2 regions of the Pseudovibrio sp. SCP20 genome follow, and region 1 is predicted to be linked to the other one. Evidence: predicted binding sites of a transcription regulator. Region 1 holds the regulator's gene; the other holds the start of a gene.
The links. Region 1 encodes LexA, which represses DNA repair genes until DNA is damaged. Its sites were predicted from a motif close to TGTTCNNNNTGTGTTCNG; they were not measured.
Positions count from the first base shown of each region.

Region 2: a site for LexA is predicted at 3,512-3,529, ahead of uvrA (excinuclease ABC subunit UvrA). Genes of this name have one in related genera too.

Region 1 is NZ_JBYMDH010000001.1:1,517,738-1,525,363, reverse strand. It holds gene AC3CB2_RS06665 (ComEC/Rec2 family competence protein) at 1-2,043, shown strand, start outside; gene lexA (transcriptional repressor LexA) at 1,939-2,661, opposite strand; gene AC3CB2_RS06655 (molybdopterin molybdotransferase MoeA) at 2,925-4,139, opposite strand; gene moaC (cyclic pyranopterin monophosphate synthase MoaC) at 4,136-4,639, opposite strand; gene trpC (indole-3-glycerol phosphate synthase TrpC) at 4,699-5,490, opposite strand; gene trpD (anthranilate phosphoribosyltransferase) at 5,504-6,541, opposite strand; gene AC3CB2_RS06635 (SurA N-terminal domain-containing protein) at 6,687-7,626, opposite strand, start outside.
Region 2 is NZ_JBYMDH010000001.1:1,375,529-1,383,154, forward strand. It holds gene galE (UDP-glucose 4-epimerase GalE) at 1-255, shown strand, start outside; gene AC3CB2_RS06055 (DUF192 domain-containing protein) at 317-718, opposite strand; gene AC3CB2_RS06060 (cold-shock protein) at 872-1,453, opposite strand; gene AC3CB2_RS06065 (VOC family protein) at 1,868-2,308, shown strand; tRNA gene AC3CB2_RS06070 (tRNA-Glu) at 2,501-2,575, shown strand; gene AC3CB2_RS06075 (single-stranded DNA-binding protein) at 2,795-3,340, opposite strand; gene uvrA (excinuclease ABC subunit UvrA) at 3,742-6,675, shown strand; gene AC3CB2_RS06085 (hypothetical protein) at 7,347-7,626, opposite strand, start outside.

The sequences.
Region 1 (7,626 bases):
TTTTTTGCGCTCGGCTTTTTTCTCTCGGATTTGCGCGTGGAATTTGCGCGCGGCGACCCGCTGGAGCGTCCTGTTACGCGGAAGGTGGAGGGAGTTGTCACCGGTCTCAAGCAGTCTGGGCAGCACTCTTACTCTGTGATCCTCGGAGAGGTGCTGGAACATTCCAAGAGGGGGACAACTCCGCTTTACTACAAAATCCGGCTTAGCCTGAAAGGGATGAAAGAAGCTCCGGTGATGGGGGATAAGATGCAGCTGAAGGCGCGTCTTCTGCCGCCTGGTGGGGCTGTGCGACCCGGCGGCTATGATTTTGCCCGAACTGCGTTTTTTGACGGGATCGGCGCGGTTGGTTATGCGCTTTCCAGGCCTGTTGTGCTCACCCGTGATGGGGGCACTGGATTTCTGCAGCATGTGGATACGATACGAAGCAGTATCGCTGGACGCATCCGGCGGGTGTTGGATTATTCGCCAGAAAGTGCTTTTGCTGTTGCTCTCCTTGTAGGTAAACGGGACTATCTGGCTTCCGCTGATAAAGACGCCCTGCGCAACGCCGGCCTCGCACATGTCCTCGCTATTTCCGGTATGCATATGGGGCTGGTGACCTCTCTGGTTTTCCTCGCGGCGCGGCTGGTTCTGTCTCTTAGTCAAAGCCTTGCTTTGAAGGGACATATTCACGTTTACGCTAGTATCGCCGCGTTGATTGCGGCAACGGTTTATCTCAGTTTGTCAGGGACTTCTGTCGCCACACAGCGGGCTTACATGATGGCGGTGCTGATCTTATGCGCTGGACTGCTTGGTCGCCGTGCGTTCAGCCTGCGCGGACTTGCTCTCGCCTGCCTCCTCCTTTTAAGCCTGCGTCCAGAGGAGATCTTATCCCCGGGCTTCCAAATGTCCTTCATCGCCGTCCTCGCATTGCTGACAGCTTACTCCTTTGGCAAAGACTGGCTTCGGGACGATCGGGAAACCTATGTTTTAAAAGGGAAATCTAGTGTTCTGCGCACTCTCAGAAAGCCCGCAAAGTGGCTTTTTGCCTGTGCAATGACCTCCCTGATCGCAGGCGCCGCAACCGCTCCAATTGCTGCAATGCACTTTGAGCAGATCGCACCCTATGGGGTGGTTGGTAACGTGCTGGCCATGCCGCTGGTGACCTTTGTGGTTATGCCCCTTGGCCTGCTTGCCCTGCTCACGATCCCACTTGGCGCTGATGCGTTCTTTCTGCAGGGCATGGAGGTGGGGTTATCTCTGGTGCTGAAGGCAGCCTACTGGGTGAGCGCGCTGAGTGATGGGCTCACCAATCTGGGTGTTGCCAGTGTCTCTGGTTACCTGTTGGTGATCCTTGCAAGTATCACACTCTGCATCATGCCGCTGCGTCTGAAATGGCTTTCCGTACCAGCATTTGCAGCGGGCCTCATAGGCTTTGTGGTGGAACAGCCACCTGATGTGATGATTGCCGATGCAGGTAAGCATATCGGGTTTTATGGTGAGGACGGGTCCTTCCGCCTCACATCTTCACGTATGTCGTTCGCTGCTGATAGCCTGCTGCGGGTAGGGGGATACTCTGCGAACTCCTTCAAAGAGCATAAAACGCGGGCAGCAGACCGTTCCTGTGATGAGGAGGGCTGTGTGTTGGCGTTATACCCGCACGGAGCGATGGGCGGTGGAGGGGAGCAAAGGCCGTCAGTCATTCTGGCGCAGTCGAAGGTGGAGGGCGTTCTGGAGGCTGATTGTCAGCTGGCATCCATCATAGTGACCCAAGCTCAAGCCCCTTTCAGCTGCAATGCTGAGCTGGTTTTGGATCAGAAGACTTTTGGAGAACGAGGCTCGGTTTACATCTGGTTGTCAGACCAAGCGGAAAACGGGCATAAAATAAAAAAAGTGCGCTGGGCATATGATGCTCAGCGCAGACCTTGGAATCCTAAATTGCCTATAGCAACCAGCGCTTTAATAGCGGCGGAAGAGCGCAATCATCTTGCCCTGAATGCGGACGCGCCCCGGGCCGAAGATGCGAGTTTCGTAGGCGGGGTTGGCCGCTTCAAGCGCGACTGAGGCACCTTTTTTGCGCAGGCGTTTCAGGGTTGCTTCCTCATCATCGATCAGCGCCACGACGATTTCACCGTTATCCGCAGTGTCGCCGCGTTTAATCAGCACTGTATCCCCGTCGAAGATGCCTGCGTCGATCATGGAGTCACCTTTGACTTCCAGCGCGTAGTGTTCACCGCGGCCCATCAGGTCTGCAGGCATTGCAATGGAATGGCTCTGATGCTGGATTGCTTCGATTGGTACACCCGCTGCAATGCGGCCCATCACCGGGATTTCCAGCGTTGGCACTTCGTCAGGAGACGGTGTGCGTGGTGGGGGCGGCGTGGCGACCTTCTTGCTCAGCGAGCCTTCAATGACCTCAGGCGCAAAGCCCTTTTCCTTGGCCGCAGGCTTCAGGCCGGGTGCAATGGATTCAGGCAGCTTGAGGATTTCCAGCGCTCGGGCTCTATTTGGCAGGCGGCGAATGAAGCCGCGCTCTTCCAGAGCTGTGATCAGCCGGTGAATGCCGGATTTGGAACGGAGGTCCAGCGCGTCCTTCATCTCATCGAAGGAGGGTGGAACACCTGCTTCCTTCAAGCGTTGATGGATGAACATCAAAAGCTCGTGTTGCTTCTGTGTAAGCATCTTTTATCCCCGTTCGCTCCTAAGCGCAGATTGAAAGTGAGCGGCCATACTCTCCGGTTCCGGAGATGACCATTCGTTGATTTGCATTCCCAACAAGCTGAAAGACTTCAACTTCTGCGATTGGGAGGACAAAACACGAACGTACTCTACCTGTTCTCATTGTGTTCTGCAATGGGTTTGTTGCGTTTAAGCCCTGCTAGAACTGGGGGAATTGGATTTTGATGGGTGAGTGGACAGGGGTTGTCCACTCTCGTCTTTCGGATTTAGCGTAGCTTGAGAAGCTCAACTTTTTCGCCTGCCGATGCAGCCGGTGCGTGTGGCGGGCGAACAATCAGAGCGTCTGCTTTGGTGAGCAGTGCAAGCATTGAGGAATCCTGCTTACCAAACGGCTCGGTTGTCAGATTGCCTTGCGCGTCGGTGCTCAGGCTGGCGCGCAGGTAGTCCTGACGCAGGTCGTTTGCAGGCAGGTCAGCGGTCAGCGTGGCTTTGGTAACGCCTTGATTTGCCAAAGCTACTGTGCGGCCCAGCATTTTGTCGAGGAGAGGTCCAAGGAAGAGGAGGGCGCAGACAAGACTTGATACCGGATTGCCCGGCAGGCCGAGGACTTTCATCGGGCCAAGAGCGCCTGCCATGAGTGGTTTGCCCGGACGCATGGCAATTCGCCAGAAGCCGAGCTCCATGCCTTCTGCTCCGAGCACGTCCTGAATGAGGTCGTGGTCGCCAACAGATGCGCCGCCGAGCGTGACCAGAACATCGGCTTTGGCCTCAATTGCCTGCTTGACGCGAGCTGTGATTTCTTCAGGCTGGTCCGGGGCGATGCCCAGCATCATTGGGATACCGCCGCAGTTTTTCACAAACTCTGCGATGCCGACCTGGTTGGAAGCGATGATTTGATTCGGGCCCGGTGTCTGACCCGGTTCAACAAGCTCGTCTCCGTTTGCGAGGATGGCGACAACCGGCTTCTTGCGCACCGGCAAACTTGCGTGGTTCATCGCGCCTGCAAGGGAAAGCTCGCGGAAGCCGAGTGGGGCGCCTGCTTTGAGGAGGATCTGGCCTTCTTGGAAGTCCAGTCCGGCAGGGCGGATGAACTTGCCAACAGTTACGCTCTCTTGGCAGAACAGGTTATCCCCGTCGCGGCGGGCATTTTCCTGCATCAGGATCGCATCCGCACCAGCTGGGACCGGTGCACCTGTGAAGATACGCAGGGCTTCGCCGTCTTGCAGTGTGCCGTCGAAGTTATGCCCGGCAGCGACTTCACCGATAACCTTTAGTGCGCGCTCAGGATCTTCTGTGTCAGCTGCTTTTACAGCATAACCATCCATTGCGGAGGCGGAGAACGGAGGTTGGGTCCGGGTTGCGGCAACATCTTGTGCCAACACGCGTTCGCCTGCTTCCAGAAGCGGTAAGCTTTCGCTTGCGGTTGGGTTTACGTCCTTGAGGAGGCGGTCGAGTGCTTCTTCGATGCTGATCAGGCTCATTTGGAGTTATCCTCCTCAGCCAGATAGTGACCGGACTTACCACCCTTTTTCTCCAGCAGGCGAATCTCACCAATCTCCATGGAACGATCAACGGCTTTGGCCATATCGTAGATCGTCAGGCACGCAACAGAAGCAGCTGTCAGCGCTTCCATCTCAATGCCAGTCTGACCAGAGACCTTTGCGAAGACTTCAATCTCAATGCCCGGCAGCTCCGGGTTTGGTGTGAAGTCCACCTGTACCTTGGAAAGAGCCAGCGGATGACACAACGGGATCAGCTCATGGGTGCGCTTGGCAGCCATGATGCCGGCGATGCGCGCCGTTGCCAGTACGTCGCCTTTCTTGGCATTGCCGGAAAGGATCATGTCCAGAGTCTCACGCTGCATCTTCACCTGACCGCCAGCGCGGGCGATGCGTGAGGTGACCTCTTTCTCCGAGATGTCGACCATATGAGCCGCACCACTGTCATCAAGGTGAGTGAGTTTTGGAGAAAGTTCTGACATTTTCTTGCCTCTGGACACAGTTTGTTCAGGTCATTGCCTTTTGCAGGCTGTTGATTTTCTTAGCGTTTAAGCAGCGCTTTGGTGGCGTTCTCTAAATCGTCCTGCCGCATCAGGCTTTCACCGATGAGGAAGGTGGAGATGCCGGATTTTTCCATGCGGGAAAGATCTTCGGGAGTAAACAGGCCGCTTTCGCCCACGATGATCCGGTCTTGCGGGATCAATGGGGCAAGACGTTCACTGGTCTCCAGCGATGTCTCGAATGTTTTCAGGTTGCGGTTGTTGATGCCGACGAGTGGTGAGGTGAGCTTCAGCGCGCGTTTCAGCTCAGCCTCATCATGCACCTCAATCAGTGCATCCATTCCAAGCTCAAAAGCTGTGTCTTCCAGCTCTTTGGCCAATGCATCATCAACGGCTGCCATGATGATAAGGATACAGTCTGCACCCCAAGCGCGGGCCTCATGCACCTGATAGGTGTCGTAAAGAAAGTCTTTGCGCAGGACTGGCAGGGAGACTTCATTGCGGGCTGCGACGAGGTACTCTGGCTTGCCCTGGAAGGACGGTGTGTCGGTCAGTACGGACAAACAGGCCGCGCCACCTTTTTCATAGGCTTTTGCGAGTGCGGGCGGGTTAAAGTCCGCGCGGATCAGGCCTTTGGACGGGCTGGCTTTTTTTACCTCAGCGATCAGCGCGTACTCACCGTTTGCATGCTTTGCTTTCAGTGCGTTTGCGAAGCCGCGGGTTGGAGTTGCTGCCTTGATCGCCGCATCCAGATCAGCCAGAGAAGTTTGCGCTTTTGCAGCGGCAATCTCTTCACGTTTGTAAGCTTCGATTTTCTTAAGGATATCTGACATGGGATCCGTGGTCTTAGAGTTTCATGTTAGCAGCTGTTGCAGCGTCGGAGGCTTCAACAAGTTTGTCCAGTCGGGAAAGGGCGGTACCTGTATCGATTGCCTGTGCAGCCATCTCTACACCGTCTGTGAGGGTGGAGACTTTATCAGCAACGATCAGGGACGCTGCGGAGTTGAGCAGGACGATATCGCGGTACGCGTTCTTGGCGCCTTGCAGTACTTCTCGCAGGGCTTGAGCGTTCTCTTTTGGATCGCCACCCTTCAGATCTTCCGTCTTTGCAACAGGCAAGCCTGCATCTTCTGGTGAGATGGTGAAGGTGTTGATGCTGCCGTTTTTCAGTTCGGCGACAAAGGTCGTTCCGGTCGTGGTGATTTCATCCATGCCATCGGAGCCGTTGACGATCCAGGCTTTCTCTGTACCTAATTCTTTCAGGGTGTTGGCGAGCGGCTCAACCCATTGCTGTGCGAACACGCCGGTCATCTGGCGCTTTGCGCCTGCCGGGTTGGCGAGAGGGCCGAGCAAGTTGAAGATGGTTCTGGTGCCGAGTTCGATGCGAGCCGGGCCAACGTGGCGCATGGCTTTATGGTGGTTTGGCGCGAACATGAAGCCGATGCCGGCCTCGTGGATGCAATGACTGATGCCGTTTGCGTCCAGATCCAGATTGATGCCCAGTTCAGCCAGCGCTTCAGCAGAGCCTGATTTGGAGGAGAGGGAACGGTTGCCGTGTTTGGCAATTGTTACGCCGCAGCCTGCGACCACAATCGCTGTGCAGGTTGAGATGTTGTAGGAGCCGGATGCATCACCGCCAGTGCCAACAATGTCGATGGCGTGGTCTGGTGCCTTTACCGGGATCATCTTGGCGCGCATGGTCTCGACTGCTGCGGAGATTTCGTCGATGGTTTCGCCGCGCAAGCGCAGGGCCATCAGGAAACCTCCAATCTGAGCAGGAGTTGCGGCGCCTGACATGATGATCTCGAATGCCTCACGGGCCTGAGACCGGTCCAGTGCGTTGCCGTCAGCGACAATTCCAATGAGATTTTTCAAATTGCTCACGGCGAAAACTCCCTCAATCCCTCAGGTAATTCCTTAATGTACACAAAGGCTAACTATTAGATAGCTTTAGGAGGGCTGTCTAGGAGATAAACAAAAGCCCGCCACACTTAAAAGTGTGGCGGGCTTGTTTTCGACAAGGTTTTGTCTACTGGCGATCCAGGCCGGTCAACTGATTGAAGACTGCCTGATTTATGAGGACGCCTTCAGTCTGTTCCAGCTGGTTGATGAACTGGTTAAGCAATGAGCTTTCCAGTGCGCCTGTCAGCTGGGTGTTGATGCGCTGAGCGTTCTCTGACTCTGTCATGAAGGTCGGAGCTGTTGTGTCCGTCAGAACCAGAAGAATCCGATCTTCATTGTTGCCAGGAACCTGCGCTGCGGTGCCTTTAGGTCCGGAGAAGGCTGCTGTAACAGCTGAGCCGGAAAGACCCTGTACGCCACCGTTGCGGGTGAATGGCTGAGAGGTCGTTGTTGTCAGGCCTTCAGCTGCTGCGATCTCGGAAAGCGATTTTCCTGCTTCCACTTCCGCAATCAGGGCTTTGGCTTTTTCTTCCAGCAGTTCACCGGTGCGGTTTGCTGCCCAGTCAGCGGTCACAGCCTCTTTGACTTCAGAGAGTTCTCTGTCGCGGGAAGGTGTGACTTCTTTGACTTCGTACCAGAGGTGACCGGTGCGGCCGATTTCCAGCGGATCGTTTTCAATGCCAACATCGGTTGAGAAGACGGCTGTGGTCAGCTCGTTTGCGACTGGCAGTTCAACGGTTTCGCCTGCTTCGTTATTGCCGGAGGCGTCGAAAGCAGGGGTGTTGATCAACTCCAGATCAAAGCGTTCTGCGATCTCTTCAAAGGTGCTGCCGCCTGCGCGTGCATCTTCCACTTCGTTGAAGAGGTCTTCCACTTCATCAGCGGCGTTTGCCTGAGCAACGACAGTGCGCAGTTCGTCTTTCACGTCTTCAATTGGCTGAACAGCAGCTGGTTTGATTTCTTTTGCAAAGAGGATGGCGTTGGTGAACTGGCCTTCGACCACGTTACTTGCCTGACCTTCTTGTAGAGCAAACGCAGCGTCTGCGATCTTCTGATCAAGGAAGCCT
Region 2 (7,626 bases), 140 kb from region 1:
AGCATCGTCATGAACGCTGGCTATGGCGACGGCTATTCCGTACTGCAGGTGATTGATGCTGTGAAAGCTGTCTCCGACGTCAACTTTGAAGTCAAACAAGAGCCACGCCGCGCCGGCGACTCTCCAAAAGTGGTGGCCGACAACTCCCGGATTATGAGCAACTTGGATTGGAAGCCACAGTTCGATGATCTGCCGACAATCGTGAAGCACGCGCTGGACTGGGAAAAGAAGCTCCAATTCAGAAACAGCCTCTAACAAAAATGCCGACTGAAACTCTCAGTCGGCACCCCTTCTATTTCAGAAAACCCAGGCATCCTTATGGAATGCGAACAACCCGATCTCCGGGCTTAATCCCAAGCTCAGCAGCACGACCTGCCAGAACCTCCAGAACATATTTTGCAGGCAATCCAGAAGGGATAATCTCCTCAGAGAACGGAACCGTGTTCGCTGCGATGCTCTTAATCTTGTAATCAGAGCCAATAAAAATGATATCGAGCGAAGTCGGTGTGTTTTTCATCCAGAAGTATTGAAGACCCGATTGCGGAAAAATAAACAACATTCCCTGATCCGGCTTCAGATCAGTCCGCCCCATCAGTCCCTGCGCTCTGTCATCAGCCGTCTCGGCCACCTCAACCTGAAACTCATGTGTCCCGTTATCGCTACGAACCTCAACCGTTTCAGTTCGCATACCTGCTGAAAACGCTGTTGTCACACCCATTAATAATACTAGAAAAGCTAATCGAAGAACCGTCATACCGCTCGCTCTGAACCTCTTTTCTTTAAGCTTTGAGGCAAAGAAAAACCCTTGGCAAGTCACCAAGGGCTTGAAATCGGCAAATCTCAATATTGTGATCTGATCAAACAGATCTCTTTAGTGCGATGCTGGAATATGTGTGCCATTTCCAACAGGGCGAACCTCTGCAGCCATCTTGCCTTTTGGACCATCCCCAAAGCGCACCTGAACCTTCTGGCCTGGACGCAACTCAGTGATACCAAAGCGGCGCAGAGTTTCCATATGAATAAAGATATCTTCCGTGCCTTCACCGCGTGTCAGGAAGCCAAAGCCTTTGACACGGTTAAACCACTTCACCTCAGCCTCAACAAAGCTACCCTCTGGCGTGACCTGAACATGAGTGCGGGATGGCGGCAGCTGTGACGGATGAACCGCATAGCTTTCATCCATGGAAAGAATGCGCATCGCCTGCAAACCACGTGGACGATTTAAGACCTCACAAACAACGCGAGCCCCCTCATAGGCAGTCTGATACCCGTCTCTGCGCAAGCATGTAACATGCAGCAAGACGTCAGGCAGATCGTCTTCCGGCTCTACAAAACCATAGCCTTTCCCAATATCAAACCACTTGATTGTTCCTGCTACCTGAAGAACATCTAAGGCTGTATCGTCAACCAGGTCCTCGACAGAGCCTACCTGAGGCGCCGTTTTTACCACCATGATGAATGCCCCGAAATTTGCCGCATCTGAAATGTAGCGTCCATTTCGAACCGAACGCCACTTGATTCCACGAAAAGAATATCATCACGCCCGACGCCAAGAAGGTAAAAAATTAACAAAGAGCTAAATGATCCCCCATTGATTTGGTTAGTGTTGTCCTATCAACACCATTTACCTGAAGTTTGGAGGGGGTATAGCTAACACTACTGAAGATTTTATCCCATGAAACCCCGTGTTACTTTCGAAAGCCCACCACTTCATCGGATACACACTACTGCGAAGCGTACCTTGTATATTCCCAAATCAGAAATACTAGGCACCCTTTCCCTTTATCATTTTTCACGCTAGCTTCGCTCAACTTCAACCTCCGCTGGCTCCTGTTCTGAGAGCCACCCCTATAAGAAAGAGTTCGACATGCGTTATCTGCACACCATGGTCCGGGTCAAAGATCTGGATGAGTCACTTAACTTCTACTGCACCATTTTCGGACTGGAAGAAGTACGCCGCCACGAAAGTGAGGCAGGCCGTTTCACATTGGTGTTCCTTGCTGCACCTGAAGATAAAGAAGCCTTCAACGCTTCTTCTGCTCCTGCGCTGGAACTGACTTATAACTGGGACCCGGAGGAATACACCGGCGGCCGCAACTTCGGCCACCTCGCCTATGAAGTCGATAACATCTATGAGACCTGCGAAAAACTGCAGGCGGCTGGCATCACCATCAACCGCCCACCACGTGACGGCCGCATGGCATTCATCGTTTCTCCAGATGGCATTTCCATCGAACTGCTACAAAAAGGCGGAAATCTTGAGCCAGCCGAACCATGGCTCTCCATGGGCAACACCGGAAGCTGGTAATCCCAGAGGATCTGATGCAGCGCCTCAATCAGCATTGAGGCGCTGAAATCAAAGCATAATTAAGAAAAGTATATGCCATCCTCATATTTGTGGATTGTTTGAATTATAAAATTTTAAGCACTAGACATTATCCTAGTGAAAACCTATAAGCCTCCTCACACAGCGCGCCGCACGGCGAAAACGCTGTAGAGTGCGCCCATCGTCTAGCGGTTAGGACGCCGCCCTTTCACGGCGGAAACAGGGGTTCGATTCCCCTTGGGCGTGCCATTTCTCTTCCTTACATTGTGATAAGATCTGCAAGCAAATGGCTTCGTCTGCATAAATGCATACAAAGCGTCTCTGCTCTAGCGACCTCCTACCCTGCAAGTCTAACTCTATCAGCTCCCAAGCTGAGAGAAGCTGCGCACTCTCATAAACTGCGGCTAACAAAAAAGCCCGGCAATGAGCTCGCACTCACACCGGGCCTTAAAGAATATCGCGCTTGGCTTAGAACGGGATTTCGTCGTCCATTCCGCCGCCGAAACCGCCGGATGGAGCCTGTCCACCGCCGCCGCTTCCGCCGAAGCCACCGCCCTGGTTGCCACCGCCACCAAAGCCACCGCCCTGGTCGTAGCCACCACCGCCGCCGCCAAAGCCGCCGCCGGACTGACCACCCTGGCCACCCATACCGCCGCCTTCACCGCGACCATCAAGCATGGTCAGCGTAGAATTGAAGCCCTGCAGAACAATCTCGGTAGAATACTTGTCCTGACCGCTTTGGTCCTGCCATTTGCGGGTCTGCAGCTGACCTTCGATGTAAACCTTGGAACCTTTGCGCAGGTATTGCTCAGCAACCTTTGCAAGGCCTTCATTAAACACAACAACGCGGTGCCATTCAGTACGTTCACGACGCTCGCCGCTGTTGCGATCACGCCAGCTTTCGGAAGTCGCGATGCGCAAGTTGACGATCGGACGACCATCCTGCGTACGGCGAATTTCCGGATCTGCGCCCAAGTTTCCAACCAAAATGACTTTATTGACGCTACCGGCCATTGAATTACTCCTAAATCTGAACCAACTCATAGCTGAGCAGGTTAAGTTGGCAAGTAACCTATGCTCCGCGCTCTACAAATCAAACAGGCTTTCGCAAAAGCGGCCTCGGTTGTCCACATTTCCGAGGCTTTCCCTTTGAATATCAGGCGTCAGGAAGCAAGGCTCTCCACTCGTTCTATATTTGTTCCAGTACAATGCCTTGTGAAACCGCCAAGTTCAACTCTCAATTTTTCTAAAGGACAATTTTCCGAGAGCGAACTCAAAAAGGCTTGCTCCTTAAAATTGTTCCGTTTATGTTCCACCTGATTTCCAGCGCACATTCTCCTTCATTTTGAGGATCGCGCCTTGACCTGTTTTGCTTTTTATATGCGAACTCGGCATCCGTGATAAAGGACAGTTCCATGGCGAAGTCGCCAACACATGACATCGAAAACAATTCCACGCGCGCTGATCTAATGAAGCAGATTACTGTACGCGGCGCACGCGAACATAACTTGAAAAATGTGGATCTGGACCTTCCACGCGATAGCCTGATCGTCATGACCGGCCTGTCCGGCTCAGGCAAATCCTCCCTCGCCTTTGACACCATCTACGCTGAAGGGCAGCGCCGCTACGTTGAAAGCCTGAGCGCTTACGCCCGCCAGTTCCTTGAAATGATGCAGAAACCGGATGTTGATCAGATCGACGGCCTGTCTCCAGCCATCTCCATCGAGCAGAAGACGACCTCCAAAAACCCACGCTCCACCGTGGGCACGGTGACTGAGATCTACGATTACATGCGCCTTCTGTTTGCGCGTGTTGGCATCCCATACTCCCCGGCAACCGGTCTTCCGATTGAAAGCCAGACCGTCTCTCAGATGGTCGATCGCGTCTTGATGCTGGACGAAGGCACACGCCTTTACCTGCTGGCCCCAATCGTGCGTGGCCGCAAAGGGGAGTATAGAAAAGAGCTCGCCGAGCTCATGAAAAAGGGCTTTCAGCGCGTCAAAATTGATGGCGAGTACTACGAAATCGCTGATGCGCCAGCACTGGATAAGAAATTCAAGCACGACATTGATGTGGTCGTTGACCGTGTTGTCGTGCGTGAAGACATGACTGGCCGCCTCGCAGATTCTCTGGAAACAGCTCTGGAACTGGCCGAAGGCCTGGCAACAATTGAGTTTGCCGATCAGAAGGACGAAAAAGGCAAAGCCAAGCAAATCGTCTTTTCAGAAAAGTTCGCCTGCCCGGTCTCCGGCTTTACGATTCCTGAGATTGAACCGCGTCTGTTCTCATTCAACAACCCGTTCGGCGCCTGTCCGACCTGTGACGGTCTGGGCACCAAACTGGCGTTTGAAGCTGAACTTGTTGTGCCGGATCAGTCCTTGTCTTTGCGCGGCGGCGCAATCCTGCCGTGGTCCAAAACCGGTTCCACCTCTCCTTATTACACCCAGACCTTGGAAGCGCTGGCCAAGCACTACAAACAGCCAATGACCAAAGCCTGGAAGGAACTGCCAGAAGATTTCCGCAATGCGGTCCTGTTTGGCACAGGCAAAACCAAAGTGCAGTTCGTCTATGATGACGGCACCCGTTCCTACAAAACAGAAAAGCCGTTTGAAGGCGTCGTCGGCAACATCGAACGCCGCTGGCGTGAAACCGATTCCCAAATGGTGCGCGATGAGCTGTCCCGTTACCAATCCGACCACGCCTGTGACGCCTGCAATGGCTACCGCCTAAAACCAGAAGCGCTGTGCGTGAAGATTGCAGACCGCCACATTGGCGAGATCACCGCACTCTCCATCAAAACAGCACACGACTGGTTCTCCAGCATCGAAGAGAAGCTCTCAGACAAACAGAACGAGATCGCCTATCGCATCCTGAAGGAAATCCGTGAGCGCCTGAAGTTCCTCAATGACGTTGGTCTTGAGTATCTCTCCATGGACCGCTCCTCCGGCACCCTATCAGGTGGCGAAAGCCAGCGTATCCGTCTTGCATCTCAGATTGGTTCCGGCCTCACCGGCGTTCTTTATGTTTTGGACGAACCATCCATCGGCCTCCACCAGCGCGACAACGCACGTCTGCTGGAAACGCTGAAACACCTGCGTAATCTGGGCAACACCGTCATCGTGGTTGAACACGACGAAGACGCCGTTCTCACAGCTGACCATGTGGTGGATGTGGGACCGGGCGCTGGTATTCATGGCGGCCAGGTGGTTGCACAAGGTACACCAGAAGAAGTGATGGCCAACCCTGCCTCTCTCACTGGTAAGTACCTTTCCGGCAAAATGAGCATCCCGCAGCCGGATGAGCCACGCAAGATTGACAAGAACCGTCAGATCAAGGTCTTCGGCGCCCGCGGCAACAACCTGAAAGAAGTCGACGCAAGCATCCCGCTTGGTACATTCAGCTGTGTGACAGGTGTGTCCGGCGGTGGCAAATCCACCTTCCTGATCGATACCGTCTACAAGGCAACCGCTCGTCGCCTCAACGGTGCGCGCGACAACCCTGCTCCGCATGACCGTATCGAAGGTCTGGAGCGACTGGATAAAGTCATCGACATCGACCAGTCTCCAATTGGCAGAACCCCACGCTCTAACCCGGCCACCTACACCGGCGCCTTCACGCCGATCCGCGAGTGGTTCGCAGGCATGCCGGAAGCAAAAGCACGTGGTTATGCGCCAGGCCGCTTCTCCTTCAACGTGAAAGGCGGACGCTGTGAGGCATGTCAGGGTGACGGTGTCATCAAGATTGAAATGCACTTCCTGCCGGATGTGTACGTCACGTGTGATGTCTGTAAAGGCAAACGCTACAATCGCGAGACGCTGGAAGTTCAGTTCAAAGGAAAATCCATTGCAGATGTTCTGGATATGACTGTTGAGGAAGCAGCTGGCTTCTTCTCCGCCGTGCCATCCATCCGCGATAAAATGGAAACCCTCGCCCGCGTTGGCCTCGGCTACATCAAGGTTGGCCAACAGGCAACCACTTTGTCTGGCGGTGAAGCGCAGCGCGTGAAACTGGCAAAAGAGCTTTCCAAGCGCTCCACAGGCCGCACGCTTTACATTCTGGATGAGCCAACAACCGGCCTGCACTTCCATGATGTCGCCAAACTGCTCGATGTTCTTCACGAACTCGTAGATCAGGGCAACACGGTGCTTGTGATTGAACACAATCTGGAAGTGATCCGTACTGCCGACTGGATTCTCGACCTTGGTCCAGAAGGCGGCGATGGTGGCGGCACCATCGTGGCAACCGGTCGCCCAAGGGACGTTGCAGAGGTGCCGGAAAGCTATACCGGTCAGTTCCTCAAAGAACTGTTTGATCGACGAAGCGCCAACAAACTGGACGCAGCAGAATAGTTATCCAAAGGCCGGGCACTGTCCCGGCCTTTTCTTTTGCACATTTTGCGCACGCAGAGCCGCTCACCTCACTCCAATGGCATAAGTTGCCAATGCACGCACCTTTGTCTGCGACATCGGCTCAAAGCGCCTTACTCCTTGAAATATGATTAAATTTTTAGCTCTAAGTGCCTGAAAACCGGCCTTTCAGCTTTTCAGGTATGCAGATTTGTGCCGCAGATCACAAAATTGCTGCGACGCACAATCGCACTTCTTGGCATTTATGTCGTTTTGAGGAGTGTTAGCGCCATCATTCGCCACAATGCCATGCATTTTTTGCATATCGGACATGCGAAATGATGTGATGCACAATCGGAAAGTCTTTTGTATAAATCAACTCAAGGCCGCTGAGGAACTCCTCCCAATCAAACCTCGGCAGCCTAACATACAATCCTCAAGTGGCACCTCCTCCCAAGCCGCTTGATGGTTTCAAAACAGAGATTTCCTCCCAGTTCTCTGTTTACTAGCTTCGCCCGTCGTTCCTCCCATCGACGGGCGTTAGCTGTTTTAGGGCCCTGTTTTTCACTGATCGCCCAGACGACTTCCCAATCAGCACACAATAAAGAAAAAGCGCACCAGCTGTGCTGATACGCTCTCATTCTTTTGCTCTCAGTTTTGAGAGTGAACCAGACTTACTTGGTCACTGGCTTCACCAGATCCGCACTGGTCATCGTCAACCATCTGGACATGTGCAAAATGTCCGGCGGTTCACCGTTACTCAAACGCCAGCTGTCCACCACCCATGGAATATCTGTTGTCGTGTCAACAACAACAGCAGACGCATGCGGGTATTTGCCATCAAAGAAGAAGCCACGGGAAGCCGGACGCGCCACGCGGTGGTACTTCAACCACCCTTGTGAACCTGCATAAGCCAGCAGGCTGGTGGTGTTGGTCGCCTCATCAATGCAATCC